DNA from 2 places in the Serratia sp. Res13-Sevr-LER1-36-b genome. Region 1 is predicted to be linked to the other one. Evidence: predicted binding sites of a transcription regulator. Region 1 holds the regulator's gene; the other holds the start of a gene.
What was found. The regulator LexA, encoded in region 1, represses DNA repair genes until DNA is damaged. The targets are predictions, from matches to a motif close to TNCTGTATGTACATACAGNA.
Positions count from the first base shown of each region.

Region 1 (4,427 bases):
TTAAGCGCGGGCTTAATTCGCCAGCCACGTGATTAACTATAGTCACCCATCACGAAAAGCGCTCGAAAAGCAGCATGAAATAGGGTTAGGAAAAGTCTTAATAGCAAAAAACGCCATTAAAACAGTAAGCAAGCGAAGCATAACAGCCCCCGACACATGTAACTAAATGTGAATACCCATCCAGAATCATCAACTAGTCTGGCCTATGTATCGCTAGTTAGGGGATGAAAACCAGGTGCCTTGCACGCTATGACGGTGCCAAACCCAGCCCAAAGCAGCCCCGCGCAGTGCCAGGAATACCGCCAGAGCCAGCCATAAACCGTGGTTGCCTAATACCGGCAGGGTGAACAACGTCAGCCCGTAGCCCACTGCGGCTACCGCCATGCTGTTACGCATTTCTGCTCCACGGGTGGCGCCGATAAACATGCCATCCAGCAGGTAGCACCAAACCCCCACCAGGGGCAGCACTACTTGCCAAGGCAGATAATGATTTGCCAGCGCACGCAATTCCGGCAGCGAGGTTAAGCCCGCCACGATCTGCTGCCCGGCAAACAGATAAATAACGGCAAAACCACAGGCAACCAGGCAAGCCTGCCGACAGGCTGCACGCCATACGTTATGCAGTTGCCGCCCGTCCCGCGCACCATAGGCGTGGCCGGAATGGGCTTCCACCGCGTAGGCAAAACCATCCAGCGCGTAGGCGGTAAAGGTCAGTAAATTCATCAGCACCGCATTCACCGCCACCACTTCTCCGCCCATGCGGGCTCCCAGAATGGTTAACGAGGCGAAACACAGTTGCAGTAATAACGAGCGCAGCATAATGTCGCGGTTAAGTGCCAGCAGGCGGCGCAGATCCCCACGCCAGGCGGTACGCAGCATCGCCAGCGAAATCCCCCGCATGCGTAGTACCCGCCATGCTAACCACAAACCTAGCAGCAGCGTGGAGTACTCCGCAATCACCGTGGCAGCCGCGGCCCCCTGCACGTTCCAACCCAACCCCATCACCAGCCAGATATCCAGCACGATGTTCAGCAGGTTACCGACGATCAGCAAGATCACCGGCGCCCGCACGTACTGAACTCCCAGCAACCAGCCGAGCAGCACCATATTGGCCAACGCCGCCGGAGCGCTCAGCCAGCGGATCTCCAAAAATAGCCTGGCCTGTACCAATACTTCCCGATCGCCCCCCACAATGTTCAGCGCCAAGGTGATCAATGGGGCTCGCAACAGCACAATCGCCAGCCCGGCCACCAGCGCCAACAATAACGGCTGCATAAAGGCGCGAGCCAGCCGGTAGGGATCTTGCGCCCCCAGCGCCTGCGCAGTCAGCCCGGTGGTGCTCATACGCAGGAACAGCAACAACATAAACAGGAAGCTGGTGGCCATTGACCCCACCGCGACCCCGCCAAGGTAGCTAGGGCTATCGAGATGGCCGATAACGGCGGTATCCACCAGGCCAAGCAAGGGCACGGTAATATTGGAGAAGATCATCGGCAACGCCAGACGCCACAGAGCTTTGTCGGTGTTGCTGGTGAAGGCAGAAAGCAGGCGCATGGCGATATGTTCCCGTAAAAGCATGGATTTTAGCGTAGCTTAGAAATGACATCGCCCCAGAGATGGGGCGAAGTTTGCCGTTTTAAAGGGCTGTAATACGAGGTAAAGCGGTTAGATCCAGTCACCGTTGCGGATCACACCCACCGCCAGGCCTTCGATGGTGAAGTTCTGCTGGCGCAGATCGACCACGATCGGTTGGAATTCACTGTTTTCTGGCAGCAGTTCGACGACGTTACCGTGTTTCTTCAGGCGCTTGACCGTGACCTCGTCTTCAATACGGGCGACGACAACCTGGCCGTTGCGTACGTCTTGAGTCTTATGCACTGCCAGCAGATCGCCATCCAGGATGCCGATATCTCGCATCGACATGCCGCTAACGCGCAGCAGGAAATCGGCATTAGGCTTGAACAGTGAAGGATCCACCTTATAGTGCCCTTCAATGTGCTGCTGAGCCAACAGAGGTTCACCGGCAGCCACACGGCCCACCAGAGGTAACCCCTCTTCATCTTCCATCAGCAAGCGGATACCGCGTGATGCACCGGAGATGATCTCGATAACGCCTTTGCGAGCCAGCGCCTTCAAGTGCTCTTCTGCAGCATTTGGTGAGCGGAACCCCAGGCGCATTGCGATCTCGGCACGCGTCGGTGGCATGCCCGTTTGCGAAATATGATCGCGAATCAGGTCGTAGACCTCTTGCTGTCTGGTAGTTAGTGCTTTCATTCCGCCCCCTGTTTGTTTATACAGTCTTGCTGTGAGTATATACAGCTAAGTCTGGATTGGGAACCGAAGAATAAATAAAAATCAGCAGGTAGCGAGCGGGATCGCAACGATGCCTGCCGGTTTTCACGCCAAATGCTGCCAAAGTACCGAAACCCAAACGAACAGCGCCAGAATGATTGCCAGCGATACCGCCGCCGAGCCCATATCTTTGGCCCGCCCGGAAAGCTCGTGATATTCCGTACCCACGCGATCGACAACGGCCTCAATCGCGCTGTTGAGGATTTCGACAATCATCACCAGCAGCACCGAGCCGATCAACAAGATGCGCGCTATCGCCCCCACGTCCAGCCAAACCGCCACAATGATAGCGACTACCGTCGCCACCAGTTCCTGGCGGAATGCGGCTTCGTTCTGCCAGGCAGCGGTTAAACCTTTATAGGAATAGCCCGCAGCTTTAATGATACGCGTCAGGCCAGTTGCTTGATTTGCCATAGTTAAGAACGCCTTTCTCCAAGATGGATCATGTACCCGTCGTGTTGCAGCTGCAACGTTCCAGACAGATTTGCCAGTCCAATCACATTTTTATCGCAGCGCAGTATACAGCAAGGTTGGAATACCTTAATCACCTAGCTATGTCATACCAATGCCGCGAGCGCATGAATGCGCTAGAGCGGCCAATTTGATATCCATCAGGTATAATTCAACTATGTACTTCCATTGCCGTGAACGGCCGTGGATTTCCCAACGCCACAGATCTGCTACCCGGTTTCTGGTATGCTTGCGGCGAATTGCTAACAAGAGGCTTCACGTTGTCATGTCAGGTTGGCGTAAAATCTATTATAAGATATTGAACTTACCACTAAAAATGTTGGTAAGAAGTAAGGTTATCCCTTCAGATCCGGTCACGGAGTTAGGGTTGGATCCCTCACGACCGATTTTGTATGTTTTACCTTATAATTCCAAGGCGGATTTACTCACCTTGCGCACCCAGTGTCTGGCGCAAGATCTGCCCGATCCCCTTAACCCGTTGGAAATCGATGGCACCGTGCTGCCAAGCTACGTGTTTATCCACGATGGCCCACGCGTATTCCGCTATTACACCCCCAAAGAAGAATCGGTAAAACTGTTCCACGATTATCTGGATCTGCACCGCAGCAACCCGGATCTCGATATTCAGATGTTGCCGGTTTCGGTGATGTTTGGCCGCTCCCCAGGGCGCGAAGGCCACGGCACGCCGCACCTGCGCCTGCTGAACGGCGTACAGAAGTTCTTCGCCGTACTGTGGCTGGGGCGCGACAGCTTTGTCCGTTTCTCCAACACCGTGTCCCTACGCCGGATGGCGACCGAGCACGGCACCGATAAGACCATCGCGCAAAAACTGGCCCGTGTCGCCCGCATGCACTTCGCTCGTCAGCGCCTTGCCGCCGTTGGGCCAAGCCTGCCTGCCCGTCAGGATCTGTTCAAAAAGCTGCTGTCCTCCAAGGCGATTGAAAAAGCGATCGAAGACGAAGCGCGCAGCAAAAAGATCTCCCACGAAAAGGCCCAGCAGAACGCAATTGCGCTGATGGAAGAGATTGCCGCCGATTTCTCCTATGAAACGGTGCGCCTGTCCGACCGCGTATTGAGCTGGACCTGGAACCGGCTGTATCAGGGTATCAACGTCACCAACGCCGAGCGTGTGCGTCAGTTGGCGCAGGATGGCCACGAGATCGTCTATGTGCCGTGTCACCGCAGCCATATGGACTATCTGCTGTTGTCCTATGTGCTCTACCATCAAGGGCTGGTGCCACCGCATATCGCAGCGGGTATTAACCTGAACTTCTGGCCTGCCGGGCCGATATTCCGCCGCCTGGGCGCGTTCTTTATCCGCCGCACTTTCAAGGGCAACAAACTCTATTCCACCGTGTTTCGTGAATACCTCGGTGAGCTGTTCACCCGTGGTTACTCGGTAGAATACTTTGTTGAAGGTGGTCGTTCCCGTACCGGCCGCCTGCTGGAACCGAAAACCGGCACCCTGTCGATGACCATTCAGGCCATGCTGCGCGGCGGTACCCGTCCGATCACCCTGGTGCCGATTTATATCGGTTACGAGCACGTGATGGAAGTAGGTACTTACGCCAAAGAGCTGCGTGGTGCGACCAAAGAGAAAGAGA
Region 1 is NZ_JADACK010000019.1:157,709-162,135, forward strand. It holds gene dinF (MATE family efflux transporter DinF) at 214-1,554, opposite strand; gene lexA (transcriptional repressor LexA) at 1,666-2,274, opposite strand; gene IMQ33_RS14055 (diacylglycerol kinase) at 2,398-2,766, opposite strand; gene plsB (glycerol-3-phosphate 1-O-acyltransferase PlsB) at 3,089-4,427, shown strand, end outside.

Region 2 (4,427 bases), on a different contig from region 1:
TTCGTTAGAGACGCCGATATAGCGAATTTTGCCGGCACGGACCTGCTCGGTTAGCGCTTCCAGGGTTTCCAACAGCGGGATGGTGGCTTTTTCATCGGTGTACTGATAGTTGAGCTTGCCGAAACAGTTGGTGGTGCGCTGTGGCCAGTGTAGCTGGTACAGATCCAGATAATCGGTATTTAACCGTTTCAGGCTGGCGTCCAGGGCGGCGCGGATATTTTTGCGATCCAATGCCTGCTGTGGGCGAATGCCCGCGTCATTACCCCGGATCGGCCCGGAGACCTTGCTTGCCAGCACGATTTTATCGCGGTTGCCGCGCGCTTTGATCCAACTGCCGATGTACTGCTCTGTCAGCCCTTGGGTTTCCGGGCGCGGCGGCACTGGATACATCTCTGCGGTATCAATCAGATTGATGCCAGCGGCTAATGCATAATCCAGCTGTGCGTGGGCATCGGCTTCGCTGTTTTGTTCGCCAAAGGTCATGGTGCCCAGTCCCAGCACGCTCACTTCTAAAGAACTGTGGGGAATACGGTGGTATTGCATTAACGGCCTTCCTTCAATGTTAGCGCTTACGGGCGTGATGCCCGGTAAAACAGAAGCCAGAGATCCAACGGCGTAACACGCCTTACTTGACTATAACCAAGCGTGGCAGATGGTGGAAGAGGATTATACCCGCCGTCTTTCAAGCTGCAGCTTGAAATCCATAGGGTAATTAACTGACGGGCTAAACCCCTGATTGATAATCCGTCAGGGGTCAGGATGATACGGGGGCTGGGATTAACGCTCGATAACCTGCGAGACCTGATCGCCGTTAATCTGGCGCTGGTTGCCTTGCTCGTCCTGATAGCTGATCAGGCCGGTATCTTTATCGATTTTAGGCTTACCCTGCGTGAGGATCATATTGCCGTCTTTGGTGGCCATCACATAGTCGCTGGAACAGCCTGCTAATCCGGCGACCATCATCAGGGCGGAAATAGCCATTACCCACTTTTTCATGCCGAACACCTTATATACATGGAATAATTGTCTTAATAGAGTAGCAAACTCTGCCAAAGATGGCTTTCGGACGTATCCCATCTGTGTAAGGAGAAATGACAGTGAAATCAGAGGGCGGAGGGCTAATCAAAGCGTAAAGTGCCTGGCGAGCAGCGCCCGGGTGAAGTTTTTCTTCAGATAGAAACCGCGCGGCAAGGTAAGGATCGGTTGGCCTTGTTCGCCGGTGGCTTCGGTCAGTGCCTTGTTGTTGGCCGCTTTTGGCCGCAGCTGTAGCACTTCGCCATGGCGGGCGGTGATCCGCTCAACCTGGCCGAGCACGATAAGATCCATCAGCTCTTCCCAATCCCGGCGCAGCATCTCGGTTTCTTCCTGATTGGGCTGCCACAGCAGCGGGGAACCTACGCGGCGTTGTGCCAACGGGATTTGTCGTTCGCCCTCCACCGGGATCCACAGCACCCGTGCCAGCTTGTGGCGTACGTGGCTTCTTTCCCAAGTGACGCCGCTATTGCCTGTCAGTGGGGCTACGCAGACGAAAGTGGTTTCCAGTGGGTTACCGGCGGCGTCGACCGGAATGGTTTTCAACTCGATGCCCAGCTCTGGGAAATCCTGTTCAGGCTTACTGCCCGCCATGGCCCCCAGATATAGCTCCAGCAGCATGCCGACCCAACCTTTATCCCGCTTGAGATCTTTGGGAATACTGACCTGCGCACGGGCGGCCAGTTCGCCAAGGTTAAAGCCAGCCAGCGCCTGGGCACGGGCTAATAATTGCTGCTCGTTTTCTGGCGGCAGCGGGGATAAACACGCCATAAATCAGACCTATGCATTATGGTTAAAAAACGTACCGAATTTACTCACAGCCTTAAAAGGGAAAAGCAGGCTGGGGAAAACAACAATAGTAGCATGATTTTGCATGACTTTTTGGTTACCCAACCGCGGTAGAAAAATTTCATTGCGGGGTTGTGCACCTGTAGCCACCGACAATAAACAGGATCTTACACCTATTTATCCACAGATTTCTGGGATAACCCAACTTTTTGCCGATCACTGGTTTGATTTACAGCCTTGACGCGGGGCATTTTTTACGAATTTGGCGGTTTTATAGGTCACTGGGTATAATAATCTGTGGATAAAATCCGCATTGGTGGATCTTTCGCCAGAGAAAGATCCAAAGCGTGCATAGATCACATTTTTACCCTGTTCATAACTGTGTTTAAGTGTTTATTTCATTGTATTTAAAGGAATAATAAAAAGTTAAAAATACGGCGGATTTTAAGTTCAATCGAGTTTTCCCGGCTTATCCCTAGAGTTCTTCACACACCTATCCACAGAAAAAGTGAATAAAACCGCCCTCGAACCTCGTTACATGTTTATAACTTTGCCATTATCTGTGAGTTATCCCAATGTTATCCGAGCGACGGTGCTGCAAAGCAGTGGTTTACCGCCTGTGGCTTGTGTGAAACAATCAGGTTATCAATACGAATTTATGCTTATCGAGGTAGTCCGGTGATCGATGATGATGGCTACCGCCCGAATGTTGGTATCGTAATCTGTAATCGTCAGGGGCAGGTCCTATGGGCCCGCCGTTACGGTCAGCACTCCTGGCAGTTTCCCCAAGGGGGAATAAACCCTGGCGAAACGCCTGAGCAGGCGATGTACCGTGAGCTGTTCGAAGAAGTGGGGCTGAGTAAAAAGGATGTGCGTATCCTGGCCTCAACCCGCAACTGGTTGCGCTATAAATTGCCAAAACGTTTGGTGCGTTGGGACACAAAGCCGGTTTGTATCGGCCAAAAGCAGAAATGGTTTCTGCTGCAGTTAATGTGCAATGACGCGGATATCAACATGCAGCGCAGCAGTACGCCGGAGTTTGACGGCTGGCGTTGGGTGAGCTTCTGGTATCCGGTGCGCCAGGTGGTGTCGTTTAAACGCGACGTGTACCGCCGGGTTATGAAAGAGTTTGCCGCAACCGTCATGCCAATGCAGGAACTGGCAGCGCAACGGCAGCCTCCTGCTTATCGCCGAAAGAGAGGTTAAGTCAAACCGACTATGCTCACGCGCTTGCGAGAAATTGTTGAGAAAGTGGCCGCGGCGGCCAGTCTGACAGATGCGCTGGATCTTTTGGTCAATGAAACCTGTCTGGCGATGGACACCGAAGTCTGCTCCATCTATCTGGCAGACAACGACCGCCGCTGTTATTACCTGATGGCGACGCGCGGGTTGAAAAAGCCCCGTGGGCGTACTATCGCCCTGGCCTTTGACGAAGGCATCGTCGGCCTTGTTGGGCGGCGGGCAGAGCCGATCAACCTGGCGGATGCCCAAAGCCATCCCAGCTTCAAATATATTCCGCAGGTCAAAGAGGATCGTTTCCGATCCTTCCTTGGCGTGCCGATCATTCATCGCCGCCAGCTGCTTGGCGTGTTGGTGGTGCAGCAACGTGAACTGCGCCAGTTTGACGAAAGCGAAGAATCCTTCATGGTTACCCTGGCCACCCAAATGGCCGGGATCCTCTCGTTATCACAGCTAAACGCCATTTTTGGCCAGTATCGCCAGACCCGCATTCGGGCGCTGGCTGCGGCTCCTGGTGTGGCAGTGGCGGAGGGGTGGTTAGATAGCAGCCAGCCTTCACTCGATCAGGTGTATAAAGCCTCCACGCTGGATACCGTCAGCGAGCGCGAACGCCTGACACAGGCGTTGGAAGAGGCTGGGGCAGAGTTCCGCCGCTTCAGTAAGCGTTTTAGCGCCAGCTCGCAAAAAGAGAGCGCGGCGATCTTCGATCTCTATTCCCACCTGCTCAACGATGCTCGCCTCAAACGTGAACTGTACGCGGAGATTGATGCCGGTTCGGTGGCCGAATGGGCGGTAAAACAGGTGATTGAAGCGTTCGCAGCCCAGTTTGCGACCTTGCAAGATACCTATATGCGCGAGCGTGCCAGCGATCTGCGCGCGCTTGGCCAACGCCTGCTATTCCACCTCGACGATACCACCCAAGGGGCCAGCCAATGGCCAGCCCGTTTTGTGCTGGTCGCCGATGAGCTGACGGCGACCTTGTTGGCCGAAGTGCCACAGGATCGCCTGGCTGGCGTGGTCGTGCGGGACGGTGCTGCCAACTCCCATGCCGCGATCCTGGTGCGGGCCATGGGCGTGCCAACGGTGATGGGGGCTGACATCCAGCCTGCGCTGTTGGCCCAGCGAATGCTGATTGTTGATGGCTATCGCGGCGAGCTGCTGGTCGATCCGGAACCGGTGCTGGTGAAGGAATATCAACGTCTGATCAGCGAAGAGCAGGAGCTCAGCAAGCTGGCAGAAGACGACGTTGAACAGCCCGCAGAGCTGAAAAGCGGTGAGCGGATCCAGGTGATGCTGAACGCTGGTCTTAGCCCGGAACATGAACAACTGCTGGGCGCGCGCGTGGACGGTGTTGGCCTGTACCGCAC
Region 2 is NZ_JADACK010000044.1:94,319-98,745, reverse strand. It holds gene IMQ33_RS24290 (NADP(H)-dependent aldo-keto reductase) at 1-543, opposite strand, end outside; gene IMQ33_RS24285 (YgdI/YgdR family lipoprotein) at 778-996, opposite strand; gene mutH (DNA mismatch repair endonuclease MutH) at 1,123-1,803, opposite strand; gene rppH (RNA pyrophosphohydrolase) at 2,500-3,027, shown strand; gene ptsP (phosphoenolpyruvate--protein phosphotransferase) at 3,040-4,427, shown strand, end outside.
Region 2: the regulator LexA is predicted to act here: its motif matches at 1,836-1,855, upstream of mutH (DNA mismatch repair endonuclease MutH).